Regions from separate parts of the Streptomyces sp. NPDC055243 genome, predicted to be linked through region 1. Evidence: riboswitches for the same ligand, from Rfam matches in the RefSeq annotation. Region 1 holds a riboswitch; each other region holds the start of a gene.

Region 1 (4,793 bases):
GAGGAACGGGAGGATCATAGGAAGAGCCTATCCCGGCGCCGATGGAGCGACAGAACCGCCCTATTCTCGCGCCGCCCAGTCAGCTGGACTGCCGCCAGAGCGGTGCCTGTGACCGGCCTTGTTCCGCGGGCATCTCCCGGACCAGGTGGTAGAGGTTCTCGAAGTACGCCTTCCAGCGGTGGGGAAGCCCGGCCAAGCCGAGGGAGAGGTCGTAGGCGGGCAGTTCCTCGTGCACGACGCCGAATGTCTTCCCGCTCCACCCCTCGTACCCCTGCACTTCCCACCGCCACACCCAAGATCCAGGCCGGCCTCGCGGCCCTCGAAGGTGGAAGTACCGCGGCCGCCGCGCACGGCCCCGTAGGCAGCCCTGTGACAAGGGCTCGTCCGGTTGGCCTCAGCGAGTCAAAATGCCGTTACGCGCCACGCCCACGAGGATGTCGAACTGCGGGACCTGATTCACCGCTATGAGCTCGTGACAGGATCTTGCTGAAGCGGCCTGGTCGATGCAGCCGAGGCGATGGTTCACGGTTACGCGGAGTCGAGATGGCGCGTGTCGCCAAGGCTGACGACTTGGCGGTTGTGGAAGAAGTCGTCCTCGCGCAGTGTGGTGATGCTGCCGGGAGGGGCCCGAAAGCTGGCGTAACTGGCCGACTCGATCGGCATCTTGATCCAGGACGCCACGACGAAGGTCAGTGAGCCGCCATGCGTCACGATGATCTGGTGTTCGCGCGCACGCCGCAGGATCTCATCCATAGCCGCGTAGATGCGCTGCGCCCACTGCGCCTTCGTCTCGGCACCCTCCACGCCCTCGTCATGGTCCATCCGCTCCCCGACAGCCGGCGGCGGGACGAAACGCCGGTCCAGCCACTCCTGTGGCCTTCCCCCTGCCGCACCGTAGGACTTCTCCCGCAGCCTGCGGTCCAGGAACAGCTTCACGCCGAACAGTTCGGCTACCTCCTGGGCGGTTTGCCGGGTGCGCTGCAGATCCGAGGAGAACAGGTCGACCTCGGCGCCGTCCGGGATCACGCCCCGAAGCGCCTCGGCGATGGAAGCCGCCGCGCGGACGCCGGTGGGCGTCAGGCGGGAGTCGTGCCATCCGCCGACGACTCCCTCGACGTGGTGCGTCGCCTGTGGGTGGGTGACAACGTAAAGAGTGCGCACGAGAGCCTGCCCTTCGCTGCCTGGCCTCCCGGCCTCCCAGCCTCCCGGCCTCCCAGCCTCCCGGCCTGCCGGTCGCGGCCCGCTACCTTAACCAACGCGATCACGATCGAGCCTTCCTGAGTCACCTCCAGCAGATCGAGGGCATGGCGTTCCTGCGCCACTTCCGGGAGGCCGCGGTCGCGGTGGACCCGCGCATGGGCGGCCCTGGGAGGGTGGGACTCCCCTAGAGGCAGGCGAGATGTCCATCTTTGCGTTAGAAAGCTACTTCTTCAGCTCATTGGCGGCGTTTATAAAGCCCTGCCTGCATTGCTCAATACTCGTGCGAAATGGTGCACTCTGATACGCCATCGCGCCGCATTCCCAACCCATCCCTCATTCAGTGAAACGAGTCACACCAATGTTTGTGAGCCCGGGAGCCGCTGAGCGCGGTTTCGTTCTACGCAAGGAAAGTTGGGCTATTTGATCAAAGCGCGTGAGGGATTTTGATCATTGGGGAAGGGCTCCTCGCTTTCCCTATGCGAATTCGTGTCTTGTTCCTCGCCAGCCTTCTCGCTTAACGTCGCCATCAATCCGGATGGAACGCCGAATCCTGCCGCTGTCCGGAATCCCTCCCACCCACTCACTCACTTACGCACGGCAGGAGCGGGGGACCCAGGTAAGCCGCCGGTCCGGATTCCGGAACGGCTCGGGGTGAAGTCGCACGCCCAGTGCGACCGGACATCTCCCGTCCGAACCCGACAGCTCACCTCGTAGGCGACGGAGAGGAATTCGTCATGCCCGCAAAGGGAAAGCACCGCCGCCCCAAGTCCAGCAAGCTCACCCGGGGCATCGCCGCCGCAGGCACGGGCGGGGCCGTTCTCGTTCTCCCGGTGCTCGGCGCGACCGCCGCGAGCGCGGCGCAGGCCGCCCCGGCCGCCAAGCCCGCCGCAGCGCCGAAGACCTACGTCGTCGTCGCGGGCGACACCCTCTCCAAGATCGCCCGAGAGCACTCCCAGAGCGGCAGCTGGAAGGAGCTGTACGAGGACAACCGCAGCGTCCTCGGTGAGGCCCCGGGGCTGATCCACCCCGGTCTCAAGCTCACCATCGGCGAGAAGGCCCAGGCCAAGGACGCGGAGAAGTCGGCCGCCTCCAGGGCGTCCGCCGATCGGGCGGACCGCTCCGAGCGCACGGCCGCCGAGCCCGCCGCCGCCCCGGCGAAGAAGACGTACACGAACGACCTCGACGGCTGGATCAAGGAATCGCTCGACGTGCTGGCCCAGCACGGCATCCCCGGGACCTACGAGGGCATTCACCGCAACATCATGCGCGAGTCCTCCGGCAACCCGACGGTCACCAACAACTGGGACTCCAACGCCGCCGCCGGAACCCCGTCCAAGGGGCTCCTGCAGGTCATCGACCCCACATTCGCCGCGTACCACGTGCCCGGCACGTCGACGGACAGCTTCGACCCGGTCGCCAACATCACCGCCGCCTGCAATTACGCGGCCGACCGGTACGGCTCGATCGACAACGTGAACGGCCCGTACTAGGCCGCATCCCGTCTCGTCCGCTGTGAGCCCCGGCGCGCCATGCGTCCGGGGCTCAGCCCTGGACGACGACGGCCAGGATCTCATCTTTCGCTTCCCAGCCGCGGCGGGTCGCTTTTCTCGTGCAAAGCAGTCTCGAACTCGACCTCGGGGCTGCATGCTGAAGCGCCGTCATATAGCGCCCTTAGCCCGCCACATACACGGTGTTGGTGGCGGTCCCGCCTTGCAGGGGGTTGGGGAAATCGACGACGTGACTCGCCGTCTTCGGGAAGACCTCGGCGAGCACGGTGGTGAACTCCGCGTCGGGCGGGTCGTTCGACCACAGGGCGAAAACGCCTCCGGGGTGCAGCCGCCGGGCGAGGGCACGCAACCCCTTGGGCTCGTAGAGCGCCGCGTGGCTGGGGTGCAGCACATGGCGGGGCGAGTGGTCGACGTCGAGGAGGATCGCGTGGAAGCGACGGTCCGGCTCCTGAGGATCAAGGCCGTCGCCGCCGTCGCCGGCCAGCGCGAAGAAGTCGCCCTGGACCAAGCGGCATCGGGGGTCCGTCGACAGGCCGGTGCCCAGCGGCACGTATCCGCGCTCGTGCCACTCGATGACCTCACCGAGGGCCTCGATCACGGTCAGCGAACGCACCCGCCGGTCGTCGAGGACGGCCCGTGCGGTGTAGCCGAGACCGAGGCCGCCCACCGCGACATCCAGTTCGGTGTCCGGCAGTTGCTCGAGGCCGAGCCGGGTCAGGGCGATCTCACCCGCGGTGAAGAGGCTCGACATCAAGAACTCGTCCCCGAGCTTCACCTCGTACACATCGTCGCCCGACGCCGGGTCCCGCCGCCGCCGCAGGCTGATGTCCCCCATCGCTGTCGGCCGCCAGTCGATCTCCTCGAAGCGCATGCTCATCCATTCACCTTCCTGGGCGTTTCTGGGCGGCGGGACCGGCGCGTGGTCAGGCGTCGATGATGACCGGGATGATCAGGGGCCTGCGGCGGTGCGTGCGGAACGCCCAGTTCGCCACGGCGCGCGCGATGAGCTGTTCGAGCTGGTGGGCGTCGCCGACCCCTTCCTCGGCCGCGGTGGCCAGCGTCTTCTCGATCACCGGGATGACCGGCTCGAAGGTGGCGTCGTCGTGGACGAACCCGCGGGCCAGGAAGTCGGGGGCCTCGGCGAGCGCTCCCGTGTCGGCGTCGACGATGGCGACCACCGTGACGACACCCTCCTCGGCCAGCGTGATCCGGTCCTTCAGAGAGGCTTCGGTGACGCCGCCGACGGTCATCCCGTCCACGTAGACGTTGCCCGCGGGCACCTTGCCGGTGATGGAGGCGCGGCCGTCGACGAGGTCGACGACGACACCGTCCTCGGCGATGACGACCTGGTCGGGGTCGACGCCGGTGCGGATGGCCAGATCGGCGTTGGCCTTCAGGTGCTTCCACTCGCCGTGCACGGGCATGACGTTGCGGGGCTTGACGATGTTGTAGCAGTAGATGAGCTCACCGGCGCTGGCGTGCCCCGAGACGTGCACCTTGGCGTTGCCCTTGTGGACGACGTTGGCGCCCCACCGGGTCAGCCCGTTGATCACCCGGTAGATCGCCGTCTCGTTGCCGGGGATCAGCGAGCTGGCGAGGAGAACGGTGTCTCCCTTGCCGATGCGGATCACGTGGTCGCGGTTGGCCATCCGCGACAGTGCGGCCATCGGTTCGCCCTGGGATCCGGTGCACACCAGGGTGATGCGGTTGTCGGGGAGCTTCTCCAGCTCCTTCATGCTGACGACCAGGCCCTTGGGAACCTTCAGATAGCCCAGGTCGCGGGCGATGCCCATGTTGCGGACCATCGAGCGGCCCACGAAGGCCACCTTGCGGTTGTACTGGTGGGCGGCGTCGAGCACCTGCTGGATGCGGTGGACGTGACTGGCGAAGCTGGAGACGATGACCCGTCGCGGCGCGGTGCGCAGGACCTGCTCGATCGCGGGGTTCAGCTCGCGCTCGGAGGTGGTGAAGCCGGGCACCTCGGCGTTGGTGGAGTCGGTGAGGAACAGGTCGACGCCCTCCTCGCCGAGCCGGGCGAAGGCCCGCAGGTCGGTGATCCGGTCGTCCAGCGGGAACTGGTCCATC
Region 2 (4,793 bases), on a different contig from region 1:
CATCGAGGACCGCGTGAGGTAGAGCCGCTCCCGCGCGCGCGTGATGCCCACGTACGCGAGGCGGCGCTCTTCCTCCAGCTCCTTGACCTGGCCGAGGGAACGCATGTGCGGGAAGACGCCGTCCTCCATGCCGGTCAGGAAGACGACCGGGAACTCGAGGCCCTTGGCGGTGTGCAGCGTCATCAGCGTGATGACTCCGGAGCCGTCGTCCTCCTCGTCGGGAATCTGGTCCGAGTCGGCGACGAGCGCGACCCGCTCCAGGAACTCGGAGAGGGTGCCCGACACGCCTGTGCCCGCGCCCGCGCCCGCTCCTGCGTCCGCGTCCTCGGTCTCCGCTGCACCTTCACCGGCTTCACCGGCCCCACCGGCCTCACCGGCGCCACCAGTGTCACCGACTTCACCGCTGTCCTGCTCGAACTCCAGAGCCACGGCGGCGAGTTCCTGGAGGTTCTCGATGCGCGTCTCGTCCTGCGGGTCGGTCGATGCCTGCAACTCGGCGAGATAGCCGGTCCGTTCGAGCACGGCCTCCAGGACGACGGCGGGACCCGCGCCCGACTCGACGACGGTCCGCAGCTCCTCCATCAGCACGTTGAACCGCTTGACGGCGTTCGCCGAGCGAGCCGCCATTCCGTACGCCTCGTCGACGCGCTTCAGCGCCTGCGGGAAGGAGATCTTCTCGCGCTGCGAGAGCGCGTCGATCATCGCCTCCGCGCGGTCGCCGATGCCCCTCTTGGGCACGTTCAGAATGCGCCGCAGCGGGACGGAGTCCTCCGGATTGGCGAGCACGCGCAGATACGCGAGGACGTCCCGGACCTCCTTGCGCTCGTAGAAGCGGACGCCGCCGACGACCTTGTACGGCAGGCCGACGCGGATGAAGATCTCTTCGAAGACACGGGACTGCGCGTTCGTCCGGTAGAAGATCGCGACGTCACCGGCCTTCGCGTCGCCCGCGTCGGTGAGCCGGTCGATCTCGTCGGCGACGAACTGCGCCTCGTCGTGCTCGGTGTCGGCGACGTAGCCGGTGATGCCCGCGCCCGCGCCCGCGTTGGTCCACAGGTTCTTCGGGCGGCGGCTTTCGTTGCGCTCGATGACGGCGTTGGCCGCGGTCAGGATCGTCTGCGTGGAGCGGTAGTTCTGCTCGAGGAGGATCGTCGTCGCGTTCGGATAGTCCTCCTCGAACTGGAGGATGTTGCGGATCGTGGCGCCGCGGAAGGCGTAGATCGACTGGTCCGCGTCACCCACGACGCACAGCTCGGCGGGTCCCTCGCCCTCGCTGCCCTCGCCGTCCGCGGGACCCACCAGCTCGCGCACCAGGGCGTACTGGGCGTGGTTGGTGTCCTGGTACTCGTCGACCATCACGTGGCGGAAGCGGCGGCGGTAATGCGCGGCTACGTCCGGGAACGCGCGGAACATGTTGACCGTCGTCATGATCAGGTCGTCGAAGTCGAGGGCGTTCGCCTCGCGCAGCCGCGACTGGTACATCGCGTACGCCTGGGCGAGCGTCTTCTCGAAGCCGTCGGCGGCCTGTCCCGCGAAGGTCTCCTCGTCGATCAGCTCGTTCTTCAGGTTCGAGATCTTGGCGCTGAAGGACTTCGGCGGGAACTTCTTCGGGTCGATGTCCAGGTCCCGGCAGACCAGGGCCATCAGCCGCTTGGAGTCGGCGGCGTCGTAGATCGAGAAGGAGGAGGTGAAGCCGATCGTCTTCGACTCGCGGCGCAGTATCCGCACGCACGCGCTATGGAACGTCGACACCCACATCGCGTTGGCCCGCGGCCCGACGAGCTGCTCGACGCGCTCCTTCATCTCGCCCGCGGCCTTGTTCGTGAACGTGATCGCCAGGATCTGCCCCGGGTGCACGTGCCGCTCGGCCAGGAGATACGCGATGCGGTGCGTCAGGACCCGGGTCTTGCCCGAGCCCGCGCCGGCGACGATGAGCAGCGGGGAGTGTGCGTGCACGACGGCCGCTCGCTGGTTCTCGTTCAGCCCGTCGAGCAGGGCCGCCGGGTCGATCACCGGGCGGGGGGCGCCGCCGCGGTAGTGCGCGTCCCGGGGTGTGGGCGCGTCGAACTTCCCGTCGAACAGATCATCCGGAACGGATTCCGGGGCACTGTCCTCGGGCGGCGGCGGGGGCTCCTCCTCCGAGGCCCGCGAGGGCTGGAGGTCCGCCAGGAAGCTGTCATCAAAGAGGCTGCTCATCGCCTCCCGAGTCTAGGCGGCCCCACTGACAACCCACCCCGGGTTCCGGCCACCTCACCCCGCCTACGCCCGCCTACGCCCCGCCCGCGGACGGTCACGCTCCGCCATGGCACGGCGTGCCCGCGTCAAGAGCTTCGTAAAGTAACGAAAACGTATCGGGCATATCGAACATCAACCTTCACACGGGCCACACGAATTGGCTAGGTTGCTGCCCGGGCCGCTCGCACTCCCACCGGCGAACCCCGCCGGGAACGGGTGGCCTCCGCCGAGTTCGATCTCCTCGGAGCCGGGGACCCACTTTGAACTTGGGGTGAATCGGTCCCGTACGAAGTACGGGACTGTAGGGCAACCTTCCGGAACCACCCGCCCGAACCCGACAGCTAACCCGGTAGGCGGTCTACGGAAGGAGTCGCCTCCCTTGGCGTCGCACCGCAAGCCGCGGACCCGCATGGCCGGCCTACGCGCCACTCCCGCCCTCGGCATCACGACGGCGGCCCTCACCTCCGTGGCCCTGCTGTCACAGAGCGCGCAGGCAGCACCGTCCGCTCCGCAGAAGCCCAGCCTCGAAGAGGTCCAGAAGAAGGTCGACGACCTCTACCACCAGGCGGGCGTCGCCACCCAGAAGTACAACTCGGCCAAGGAGCGCACCGACAAGCAGCGCAAGAAGGTCGACACACTCCTGGACGACGTGGCCAAGCGCACCGACAAGCTGAACGAGGCCCGCCAGGAGCTGGGCACGTTCGCCGCGGCCCAGTACCGCACCGGCGGCGTCTCCGAGACCGCCACGATGATGCTCGCCGACGACCCGCAGGGGTACTTCGACCAGAACCACCTGTCGGACCGGCTCACCGCGCGCCAGAAGAAGGCGGTCGACGACTACCAGACGCAGCAGGCGTCGGCTACGAAGCAGCGCACGAAGGCCGCCAAGAGCCTGGAGACGCTGAGCGACTCGCGGGACGACCTCAGGACGAGCAAGCAGACCGTCCAGAAGAAGCTGGGCCAGGCGCGCACGATGCTCTCGGAGCTGACCGCCGAGGAGAAGGCGCGGCTCGCGGCGATCGAGAAGAAGAAGGAAGAAGAGGCCAAGCGCAAGGCCGCCGAGCTGGCCCGCAAGCAGGAGGCCGAGGCGGAGGCCAAGCGCAAGGCGGCGGAAGAGGCGGCGGCCAAGGAGCGCGAGCAGAACAAGGAGACCCCGGACTCCGGCTCCGACACCGGCACGGGTTCCGGCTCCGGCTCCGGCTCCGGTGGCACGGACAGCGGTTACGCGACGAAGGCCGCGAAGGTGATCAACTTCGCGGAGGCGCAGATCGGCAAGCCGTACGTGTGGGGCGCCACCGGCCCCGACTCCTACGACTGCTCCGGGCTCACCCAGGACGCGTGGAAGGCCGCGGGGATCTCCCTGCCGCGTACGACGTGGGACCAGGTGAAGGTCGGCACGACCGTGAAGACCGCCGACGCCAAGCCGGGTGACCTGGTCTTCTTCTACGACGACATCAGCCACGTAGGGATCTACATCGGCGACGGCAAGATGATCCACGCCCCGAAGCCGGGCGCGAACGTCCGCGTCGAGTCGATCTACTACATGCCGATCCACAGCGTCGTGCGACCCGCGTAACCGTCACACACACGAGAAAACGGCCCTCCACGCGCGCGTGGAGGGCCGTTTTTCTGCGGCTCGGGTTCTGCGGCTCGGGTTCTGCGGCTCGGGTTCTGCGGCTCGGGTTCTGCGGGCCGGTTTCTACGGGCCGAGTTCTGCGGGCCGGGTCAGGTCCACAGCACCGCGATGAAGATGTTCACGACGGTCAGCAGCCCGACGGCGCCGAACATCGCCTTGTCCACCTTCTCCTCGTCCCGTTTCACGTAGACCAGCGCGAGGATCACGATCAGCACGGCCATCTTGATGCCGATCTTGACGTTGTTGACCGGGTTGTCGTCCGCCTGGTTGAGACCCACCAGGATCACGCCCGTGACGAGCATCGTCAGCGCGCCGTGCAGCATCGCCGGGTTGAAGCGGGCCGTGCCCTGGCCCATCTGCTTCATCTGGGTAAGGAAGCCGCCCAGGAGGGAGGCGATGCCGATGATGTGCAGGCCGACGAAGAGATGGGTGAGAACGTCCATGGTTCCGGAGCCTAGCCGGGGCCTTATCACCGCTCCGTAGCCAGGTGGGCCCCAAGCGGCGCATCGGTCACACGCGTACGCGAAGGGTCCTCGCCCGAGAGATCGAACAGCCACATACGGTCACCGTCTAGAACACTTGCGTCAGTTGTGCACAATCCGCCACCAAGCCGTGACGGCCAGGTTTAGCGTCCTTCGTCAGGTGACCGGCTCCCCACCGCCGCCCGGACCAGGGGCGGCAGTCGGACACCACCGCCGAGAATCCGGCGGCGGTCCGCTCCCCCTGTGCGGGCCGCCGCCGGACCCTTAAGGAGCCCCCCTTCGTGGCAGCGCACCGCAAGCCCAGACAGCGCTCGCTCAGTGGCCATACGGCCCGCACCGCCGCCACCATCGCCCTCGCGGGGGCCGCCACGGCCACCGCGTTCGACGGGACAGGACACGCGGATCCGCGGCTCAGCCCGGCCGAGGTGAAGTCCAAGGTC
Region 3 (4,793 bases), on a different contig from region 1:
TACTGGTTCGGGCAGAAGACGTTCGCCGACGGGCTCTCCCAGGAGACCTGCCGGAACTTCAAGCACGCCAGCTACTCGCTCGCGGCCACCGCGCACATCGCCGAGACCGCCTGGCATCAGGGCGTCGACCTGTACGGCGAGGTCAAGGAGCGGCTGCGGGCCGCGCTCGAATTCCACTCCAAGTACCAGCGGGGCGCCAAGGCGCCGGACTGGCTGTGCGGCGGCAAGGTGCGGCGCGACATGGGGCCCGACACCGAGGTCGGCCTCAATCACCTGCGGGAACGGCTGAAGCTGGCTCTTCCGGAGACGGAGAGGTTCACGCACGAGCGGCGGCCCGAGGGGACGGACGATCTCTTCGTGGCCTGGGAAACGCTGACGCACGCCGAGAACGCGTGAACCGGTTCGCTTTCACTCCCCCTGATGGCGTAGAGTTGCATTCAACGGCGCGGGGTGGAGCAGCTCGGTAGCTCGCTGGGCTCATAACCCAGAGGTCGCAGGTTCAAATCCTGTCCCCGCTACTAAAGACCGAAGGCCCGGATCCAGAAATGGATCCGGGCCTTCGGTGGTTTCCGCCCCGGGGTGGTCCGGTCTCTCCATTAACCCGGTCGGCCCACACCGGTCGCCCCGTGCCGCCGCTCCGGGAACCCTGAATGAGCGTGGTCATGGATCTGGTCCTGGGCGCGGAATTCGGCAGGAGAAGACCGGTGGGGCAGCCAGGAGGAATCGGTGGCGGGGGCGGTGGCAAGAGTCCCGATGTCCGGCATGAGCGGGCGCTCGTGCGGGCCCTTCCGCTGCTGCTCATCGTCGCCGGGGTCGTCTACGACGTCTCGACCCCGCCCGCGTTCACCGCGGCGCCCCTCTTCACCGCCGCCCCGCTCATCGCCGCGCCCTTCTACTCGCTGATCAGCACCGCGCTCATCGGCTTCGGCTCCTGCGCCGCCGTGCTCGCCCTGCACTTCAAGACCAGCACCACCACCGACGTCGAGGCCGTCACCGAACTGATCACGGTGGTGACCGTCGCCGTGCTCGCCGTCCTCATCAACCGCGTCCAGCGCCGCAGCGACGAACAGCTGGCCTCCGCCCGCTCCATCTCCGAGGCCGCCCAGCGTGCCGTACTGCCGCAGCCGGACCCCCGGATCGGCGGTCTTGACATCGCGGCGCGGTACGAGGCCGCGGAGGCCGACGCGTTCATCGGGGGTGATCTGTACGCCGTGCAGGACACCCCGCACGGCGTACGCGTCATCGTCGGTGACGTACGCGGCAAGGGCATGGGCGCGGTGGCGGCCGTCGCCGTCGTCATCGGGGCGTTCCGGGAGGCCGCCGAGCAGGAGGCCACGCTGGAGGCGGTGGCCCAGCGCCTTGAGCGTGCGCTTGCTCGTGAGGGCACGCGGCGCGACGGGCTCGACGCCTTCGAGGGGTTCACCACCGCGGTCCTCGCGGAGATCCCGCACGGCGACGGTCTGGTGCGCCTCATCAACCGCGGGCACCCGGGACCGCTGCTCCTGCGCGGCGACGGACGGCTGTGCGTCCTGTCCGCCACCGAGCCCGCCCTTCCGCTGGGGATGGGGGATCTGGGCGCCTGGCCGGACCGTGCGGACGAGACGGAGTTCCCGCCGGGGGCGATGCTGCTGCTCTACACCGACGGGCTCTCCGAGGCGCGTGACGGCCGCGGCGAGTTCTACGACCCGGCCGTCCGGCTCGGCGGCCGCATCTTCCCCGGGCCCAATGGCCCGGACGCGCTCCTGGCCACGCTCACCGACGAGGTGCGGCGGCACACCGGGGGCGGCACGACCGACGACATGGCGCTGCTCGCGGTGCGGCGGCCGTTGGGGACGGGTGACGCCAGGGCCGGCGCGGAGGTCGACGCGGAGGTCGACGCGGAGGCCGACGCGGGGGCCGAGGTCACGGGCCGTGACTGAAGGACACCACTCCGCATAACAACTGACGCACTGTCAAGGAAGTGTGAAGCTCCGGTGTGTGAAGAATCGGGGTCAACTCGCCCCGTTCCAGCCCTCCGTGTCCCATTAAGTACAGGCCAAAGCCGTTAACGATCAGTCGGAACGGCTTGGAATACGACCCCGCTGTCTATTAACGTTCGATAACGCAGCGCGGTCGTCCCAGCCGTCACTCGAGTCGGCTCCGCGCGCACGCGCCTAATCCCGAAAGGGAGCCGGGGAACCACTAATTGGGGTGAATCGGGCATCTGTGCATCCGTGCCAGATGTTCGTAGGAGACCTTCCTGCTCCGAACCCGTCAGCTAACCCGGTAGGCGAGAAGGAAGGAAAGGAGTGCGCCCCAGTGGCGTCCAACCGCCCTGCCCCCCAAGGCGCGTACGTACCGAATGACGACGACTTCGGTGGGTACGACGACAATTCCTGGGAGGAATGGAACCCCACCGAGGAGTCCATTCGTCCCGTCCGCGGCAGGCACCGCGTGCACAAGCGGGGCGGTGGCGGGCTCGCCCGCAGCTCCACGGTTCTCGGCGTAGGCGTCATCGCCGCCGTCGGTGCGGGCGGCATCGCCACCGCGCAGGGCGGCAAGCCCCCGGTGGCCATCGAGATGCCGGACCTCTCGGCCGTCACGGACTCGCTGCCGGAGGCCAAGTCGCTTCCGGGCGTGGGCTCCCTGATATCCGACGACTCGTCCGACGCGGCTTCCGCGGACGACGGCGTGACGGTCGCCGCAGCGCCCCTGAGCGCCGCCGGCATCAGCACCGCCGACGCCGAGCAGGGCACCACGGACGCCGGCGAGGCACTGCGGGCCCGCATCATGGAGCAGGCCGAGAACCAGCAGGACCAGGCGGACGACGCGGTCCAGAAGGCGGCCGAAGAGGCCGCCGTCAAGCAGGCCGCCGCACAGGCGGCGGCCGAGCAGACCGCGGCCGAGAAGAAGATCGCCGCCGAGAAGGCCGCCGCGAAGAAGAAGGCCGAGGCGGAGGCCAAGCGCAAGGCCGAGGCGGAGCGCCTGGCCAAGCTCGCCAAGAGCTACACCCTCCCCGTCGCCTCGTACACGCTCACCGGCACCTTCGGTCAGCCCGGCTCCATGTGGTCCTCCGGCTACCACACCGGCCTGGACTTCGCGGCGCCCACGGGCACGCCCATCAAGGCGATCCACTCGGGCACCATCAAGGAAGCCGGCTGGGCGGGGGCCTACGGCTACCGCACGGTCCTCGAACTCGACGACGGCACCGAGATCTGGTTCTGCCACCAGTCCTCGATGAGCGTCAGCGTCGGCCAGAAGGTCACCACCGGCGAGACCATCGGCCGCGTCGGCGCGACCGGCAACGTCACCGGTGCCCACCTCCACCTGGAGATCCACCCGGGCGGCGACTCCACCGGGGTCGACCCGGCGGCGTGGCTGCGCGGCAAGGGCCAGTCGATCTGATGTAGCCGCAGAACCCCGGCGGTCCTGGCGACAACCCCCCGACGCCAGGGCTGCCGGTTCGGCATGTCCGCGCTCCGCGCCCGCTCTTCGTTGCGCGTGTCCACCGAGTGGAACCGGCATCCCGTTGTACGGAATGCCGAGATCCGTAGGGGCGTTGAGCCCCGTATGACTTCTCTCCGCAAACTTGGCTCGTCCGACCTCGAGGTCTTCCCGCTGGCACTCGGCGGCAACGTCTTCGGCTGGACGGCCGACGAGGCGCAGTCCTTCTCCGTGCTGGACGCCTACACCGCCGCCGGCGGCAACTTCATCGACACCGCCGACGTCTACTCGGCCTGGGTGCCCGGCAACAAGGGCGGCGAGTCCGAGACCGTCATCGGCAGCTGGCTGGCCGCGCGCGGCAACCGCTCCGACGTCGTGCTCGCCACCAAGGTCGGCGCCCACCCCGACTACAAGGGCCTGTCCGCGAGCACCATCAAGTCCGGTGCCGAGGAGTCGCTGCGCCGCCTGGGCACCGACTACATCGACCTCTACTACACGCACTACGACGACCCGACCGTCCCGGTCGAGGAGATCATCGGCGCGCTCGACGAGCTGGTGACGTCCGGCAAGGTCCGCGCCATCGCCGCGTCGAACGTGACCGCCGACCGGCTCCAGGAGTTCCTGGACTTCTCCGACCGCGAGGGCCTCGCGCGCTACTCGGTGCTCCAGCCGCACTACAACCTCGTCTCGCGCGACACGTACGAGGGCACCCTGGAGCAGGTCGCATCGCGCTCCGGCCTGGCCGCCGTCCCGTACTACGCGCTCGCGTCCGGTTTCCTGACGGGCAAGTACCGCCCGGGTGCGAAGGTCGACAGCGCGCGGGCCGAGGGCGCGGGCAAGCACCTGGACACCGGCCGCGGGCGGCGCGTGCTCGCCGCCCTGGACGAGGTCGCCCAGGCGCGCGGCGCCGAGATCGCGACCGTGGCCCTGGCCTGGCTCGCGGCGCAGCCGACGGTGGCGGCGCCGCTCGCGTCGGCCCGTACGGTCGAGCAGCTGCCTGCGCTGCTCGCGGTGGGGGAGTTCGAGCTGACGGCCGCCGAGCTGTCGGCGCTGACGGTGGCCTCCGCCTGAGTCGAGCCCTTCTCAGCCGCGGTAGGGGTTGTACGCGGGGTAGGGCATCGCAGGCTGGGCGTAGGGATATCCGTACGGGGGCTGCGGCGGCTGCTGGTGCTGCTGCTGTGGATAAGGCTGCTGGTATCCGTACGGCTGTTGGTACCCGCGCTGCTGCTGGTACCCGTACGGCGGCGGCATCGGCACCAGCACCGGTGCCGTCGCGCGCGCCGCGTACGCGAGGGCGGGCCGTGCCGCCTCGCGGCGCTCCCACAGCGCGTGCAGCAACTCCCGCTCCCGTACGACGAAGTCGGCGCCCG
Region 4 (4,793 bases), on a different contig from region 1:
ACGACCAGCGAGCAGAGCACGAGCGCGAGGAGCGCGGCACGTCCCGTGAGCCGGGAGCGGCGCGCCTGGCGCTTGGTCTGGGAGCGGTAGACACGCTCCGCGGTCTGCTCGCCGAGCAGCCGCAGTCTGGTCGCGGTGGAGAACCGGTCGCGGTCCTTCACGGCCATGTGTGCCGCCTCCCCGATACGTACGTACGTCCCCGCACACGGTACGGGACCGAGTACGGGGACGTAGGTAACTGCTCAGCGGAGCCGGAGCCCGAGCCTCGGCCCGGAGAAGCGGCTCAGCCCTTGAAGCGGGGGAACGCCGAACGACCGGCGTAGACCGCGGCGTCGTCGAGGATCTCCTCGATGCGCAGGAGCTGGTTGTACTTGGCGACGCGCTCGGAGCGGGCCGGGGCGCCGGTCTTGATCTGGCCGCAGTTGGTGGCGACGGCGAGGTCGGCGATGGTGACGTCCTCGGTCTCACCGGAGCGGTGCGACATCATGCACTTGAAGCCGTTGCGCTGGGCCATCTCGACGGCGTCCAGGGTCTCGGTCAGCGAGCCGATCTGGTTGACCTTCACCAGAAGGGCGTTGGCCGACTTCTCCTCGATGCCACGGGCCAGGCGCTCGGGGTTGGTGACGAACAGGTCGTCGCCCACGAGCTGGACCTTCTCGCCGAGCTTCTCGGTGATGGCGTTCCAGCCGGCCCAGTCGTCCTCGAACAGCGGGTCCTCGATGGAGACGAGGGGGTACGAGGCGACGAGCTCCTCGTAGTACTCGGTCATCTCGGCGGCCGAGCGGGACTTGCCCTCGAACTCGTACTTGCCGTCCTTGTAGAACTCGGACGCGGCGACGTCGAGCGCGAGACCGATCTGCTCACCGGGGACGTAACCGGCCTGCTTGATGGCCTCGAGGATGAGGTCGAGCGCGGCGCGGTTGGAGTCCAGGTTCGGGGCGAAGCCGCCCTCGTCGCCCAGGCCGGTGGAGAGACCCTTGTCCTTCAGGACCTTCTTCAGCGTGTGGTAGACCTCGGTGCCCCAGCGCAGGGCCTCCGAGAACGACTCGGCGCCGATCGGCGCGATCATGAACTCCTGGATGTCCACGTTCGAGTCGGCGTGCGACCCGCCGTTCAGGATGTTCATCATCGGAACGGGCAGCAGGTGCGCGTTCGGGCCGCCGAGGTAGCGGAAGAGCGGGAGGTCGGAGGCCTCCGACGCGGCGTGCGCGACGGCCAGCGAGACGCCGAGGATGGCGTTGGCGCCGAGCGAGCCCTTGTTGTCGGTGGCGTCGAGGTCGAACATCGCCTGGTCGATCAGGCGCTGCTCGGTCGCGTCGTACCCGACGAGCTCCGGGCCGATCTGCTCGATGACGGCGAGGACGGCCTTCTCCACGCCCTTGCCCTGGTAACGGTTGGGGTCACCGTCACGGAGTTCGATGGCCTCGAAAGCACCGGTGGACGCACCGGACGGAACGGCGGCACGACCCGTGCTGCCGTCGTCGAGGCCGACCTCGACCTCGACCGTGGGGTTGCCTCGGGAGTCCAGGATTTCCCGGGCTACGACGACGTCGATGGACGGCACGAGCATCTCCTTCTGGGATGTGACGCGGGTACGCGGGGCGTTGGCCTCGCGGACACGAGCCTAACCGGCTCCCGGACAAGAGCCAGCCGAGCGACCGCCCTGTGGACAAACCGAGAGCAAAATGTTTCCGAACGGAACAAAGCGTGGAGGGCGCACATGACCCCGCCCCGGTGCGTACGGGGGATACGCGCACCGGGGCGGGGAGGGCCCGTGGGGACGGGGGTGGGGCGACGCCTCCGCCGAGGCGCCGCCGCCGTCAGCTCTTAGCTGAGGTGGAGCTGCTGGCCCGGGTAGATCATGTCGGCGTTGTCGATGATGTCGCCGTTGAGCTTGTACACCTTGTGCCAGCCGCCCTTGACGTCCTTCGCCTCGGCGATCTTGGAGAGGGTGTCACCCTTCTTGACCTTGTACTCGCCGTCGCCCTTCTTGACCGTCTTGCCGGTCGGGGTCTCGACGGTCTTCTTGGACTCGGTCTTCGGAGCCTCGGCCTTGGGGGCCTCGGCCTTCGGAGCGGCCTGCTGCGGCTGCTCGGTCTGGGCGCTGGGCTGGCTCTTGGGCTGCTCCTGGGTCTGCTGCGGGGCGCTCTCCTGCGCACCGCCACCCTCGTAGGAGGCGCCCGAGAGGCCGACGCCGCAGCTCGGCCAGGCACCCTTGCCCTGGCCCGCGAGGACCTTCTCGCCTATCTCGATCTGCTGGGCCTTGGAGGCCTTGTCGGCGGTGGGCGCGTACTTCGTGCCGCCGTACGCGGCCCACGTGGACGACGAGAACTGCAGGCCGCCCGTGTAGCCGTTGCCGGTGTTGATGGACCAGTTGCCGCCGGACTCGCACTGGGCGACGGCGTCCCACTCGGAGCCGGTCGCGGCGGAGGCCGAGCCGGCCGCCATCAGCGGGGCGGCGACGGCGACACCGGTGACGCCTGCGAGCGTGGCGACACGGGTGGCCTTGGACGGGCGGCGGTGCTTGCCCTTGCTGGAAAACAGCATGAGTGATCCCCTCACCGACGCCTGCGAGGTGAGCTGTCGGGTTCGGGCCGATGAAGTTGCCCGGCCGCGCTTCCTTGAAGCGCGACTTAACCCCTAGCCGTTTCCTTCCGTCGGCCTCGCTCTCGCGACGCTCGACATCCGGTCCCGGCGGAAACCTTGGGTCCCCCGCTCCTGCCTACGGCGCTTACGCGACGACTGTTCCCGAACGGCCGTTGGCAGGACTCGGCGTACCGACCGGCGGGGCCCGCTGTGGCGAGCGGTCCCGACCGTAGTCATGCGATCGGGAGAAACTCAAAGACGATCAGGGCTTCTGAGACCCATCTCTCACTTGCGCCAATTGGGACATCAAGCGCAAAACGAGTCGTCAACTACCCCTACTTTTCGCCCAAATCGAGGCTCTGACCGGGAAGGATGAGATCGGGGTCGGAGCCGACGGACTTCTCGTTCTCGGAGTACAGCTCGGTCCACCCGCCCTTCACGTCGAGGTCGTCGGCGATGAGCGAGAGGCTGTCTCCGGAACGGACCGTGTACGTCCCGTCGGAGCCGTCCTGCTGACGCTCCTCGCCGCGGGAGGCGTGCCGACCCGAGCCCTCGCGGGAGGTGTCGTCGGAGGGCTTGTCGTCCGCGCTGTCGCCGCGGTGACGGCCCTCGCCCGCGCCGGAGGAGGGGGTGGGAGTGGGCGAAGTTTCATCGCTCTGCCCGGACTTGCCCGGGTCATCCGACTCGCCCGAGTTGCCCGGCTCGTCGTGATTCTTGTCTCGCGCGTCGGCGTCGGCGTCATCGTCCTCATCGGCGCCCGGCTTCTCGGAGGACTTGTCCGAGGGCTTCTCCGAAGACTTGGTGCCGTCCGCGGAGTCGGCCGACTCGCTCGGCGACTTACTCGGCTCGTCCGATTCGTCCGGCTCGGCCGACTCACCGGACTCGGTCGACTCGTCGGAAGGAATCGTCGTGATCGGAGCGCCCGGGTCGACGTCCGCGGCGGCGCCGTCCTGGGTGAGACCGGCGATCGGCGCGCAGCTCGGCCAGGCGCTGGTCCCCTGGTCGTCGAGGACCTTCTCGGCGACGGATATCTGCTGCGAGCGGCTGGCCAGGTCGGCGCTCGGCGCGAAGTCGAGGCCGCCGTACTCCTCCCAGACCTGCTGCGAGAACTGGAGCCCGCCGTAGTACCCGTTGCCCGCGTCCGCGCTCCAGGACCCGCCGCTCTCGCACTCCGCGAGCTTGTCCCACGTGGCGGTGTCCGCCGCGCTCGCGCTGGTGGCACCGAGCAGCGGGATCGCGATGGCCGATCCTGCGACTCCTGCCGCGACGATCAGGGCCGGGGCCTGGCGGGGGCGTCGGTGACGACCATTGCCGGAGAGCATGCGGTTGCCTTTCGCGTGACTGGAGCGACGACTGCGGCACGGGATGCCGAGTCGTCGGTGAACGTAGCGGCAGTCGAACGCTTGTCACAAGTCGATGCAGCGGAGATCACGTGAAAGTCACAGTCTTGACGGTCCGTCAGTTAAACGTCTCTCCAGGTGTCGAATATTTGCTCTGCTGTGCGGGTGTGAACTCCACGGGCAGCGTGCGGAGTCCGCGCATGATGAGCCCGCCACGCCACCTCAAATCACCAGGTTCCACCGCGAGTCGCAGGTCAGGCAGGCGCCGCAGGAGGGTCGCGAGGGCGGCCTGGCCTTCGAGCCGGGCGAGCGGTGCGCCGAGACAGTAATGAATGCCATGGCCGTAGCCGAGGTGTTGGTTGTCGCGGCGGGCGAGGTCGATCGTGTCCGGATACCGGAACCGTTCCGGGTCGCGATCGGCGGCGGCGAGCACGACGAGGACGGGGTCGCCGGCGGCGATGTCCTCCCCTCCGACGGTCAGCGCCTCGGTGGCGAACCGCCAGGTGGCGAGCTCCACGGGACCGTCGAAGCGCAGGAGCTCCTCGAGCCCGGTCTCCAGGAGGGCGGTGTCGCCGTCCTTGAGAGAGTCCTGGAGCTGCTCGCGCTGCTCGGGGTGGGTCAGGAGGGCGTACGTCCCGTTCCCGATGAGGTTGACGGTGGTCTCGAACCCGGCGAAGAGAAGGATGAACGCCATCGCGGCGGCCTCGTTCTCGGTGAGGTGCTCGCCGTGGTCGGAGGCGCGGATGAGCCCGGAGATGAGGTCGTCGCCCGGTTCGAGGCGCTTGCGGTGGATCAGCTCGGCGAGGTAGCCGCGCATCTTCTTCACGGACCGGGCGACCCCTCCCCTGGGCCCTCCGCCGTGGCGGA

What was found. A riboswitch is a leader RNA that binds a small molecule or an ion and turns the genes downstream of it on or off. The one in region 1 is predicted to bind cyclic di-AMP.
Region 2: linked by a shared signal. The riboswitch ahead of ACIGXX_RS42885 (NlpC/P60 family protein) and the one ahead of ACIGXX_RS16335 (transglycosylase SLT domain-containing protein) in region 1 are both predicted to bind cyclic di-AMP.
Region 3: linked by a shared signal. The riboswitch ahead of ACIGXX_RS12890 (M23 family metallopeptidase) and the one ahead of ACIGXX_RS16335 (transglycosylase SLT domain-containing protein) in region 1 are both predicted to bind cyclic di-AMP.
Region 4: linked by a shared signal. The riboswitch ahead of ACIGXX_RS42085 (transglycosylase family protein) and the one ahead of ACIGXX_RS16335 (transglycosylase SLT domain-containing protein) in region 1 are both predicted to bind cyclic di-AMP.

Annotation. Positions count from the first base shown of each region.
Region 1 covers NZ_JBITWR010000005.1:93,190-97,982, reverse strand. The annotation lists gene ACIGXX_RS16350 (hypothetical protein) at 1-18, opposite strand, end outside; gene ACIGXX_RS16345 (hypothetical protein) at 80-235, opposite strand; gene ACIGXX_RS16340 (histidine phosphatase family protein) at 529-1,161, opposite strand; cyclic di-AMP (ydaO/yuaA leader) riboswitch at 1,776-1,930, shown strand; gene ACIGXX_RS16335 (transglycosylase SLT domain-containing protein) at 1,935-2,690, shown strand; gene ACIGXX_RS16330 (spermidine synthase) at 2,872-3,585, opposite strand; gene ACIGXX_RS16325 (ribonuclease J) at 3,632-4,793, opposite strand, start outside.
Region 2 covers NZ_JBITWR010000028.1:66,971-71,763, reverse strand. The annotation lists gene ACIGXX_RS42890 (ATP-dependent DNA helicase) at 1-2,196, opposite strand, end outside; cyclic di-AMP (ydaO/yuaA leader) riboswitch at 2,450-2,607, shown strand; gene ACIGXX_RS42885 (NlpC/P60 family protein) at 2,615-3,811, shown strand; gene ACIGXX_RS42880 (hypothetical protein) at 3,961-4,314, opposite strand; gene ACIGXX_RS42875 (NlpC/P60 family protein) at 4,635-4,793, shown strand, end outside.
Region 3 covers NZ_JBITWR010000004.1:20,133-24,925, reverse strand. The annotation lists gene ACIGXX_RS12905 (alginate lyase family protein) at 1-396, shown strand, start outside; tRNA gene ACIGXX_RS12900 (tRNA-Met) at 445-518, shown strand; gene ACIGXX_RS12895 (PP2C family protein-serine/threonine phosphatase) at 663-1,919, shown strand; cyclic di-AMP (ydaO/yuaA leader) riboswitch at 2,141-2,287, shown strand; gene ACIGXX_RS12890 (M23 family metallopeptidase) at 2,299-3,384, shown strand; gene ACIGXX_RS12885 (aldo/keto reductase) at 3,550-4,494, shown strand; gene ACIGXX_RS12880 (PrsW family intramembrane metalloprotease) at 4,507-4,793, opposite strand, start outside.
Region 4 covers NZ_JBITWR010000026.1:66,152-70,944, forward strand. The annotation lists gene ACIGXX_RS42075 (septum formation initiator family protein) at 1-167, opposite strand, end outside; gene eno (phosphopyruvate hydratase) at 284-1,570, opposite strand; gene ACIGXX_RS42085 (transglycosylase family protein) at 1,828-2,547, opposite strand; cyclic di-AMP (ydaO/yuaA leader) riboswitch at 2,551-2,740, opposite strand; gene ACIGXX_RS42090 (transglycosylase family protein) at 2,922-3,908, opposite strand; gene ACIGXX_RS42095 (cytochrome P450) at 4,045-4,793, opposite strand, start outside.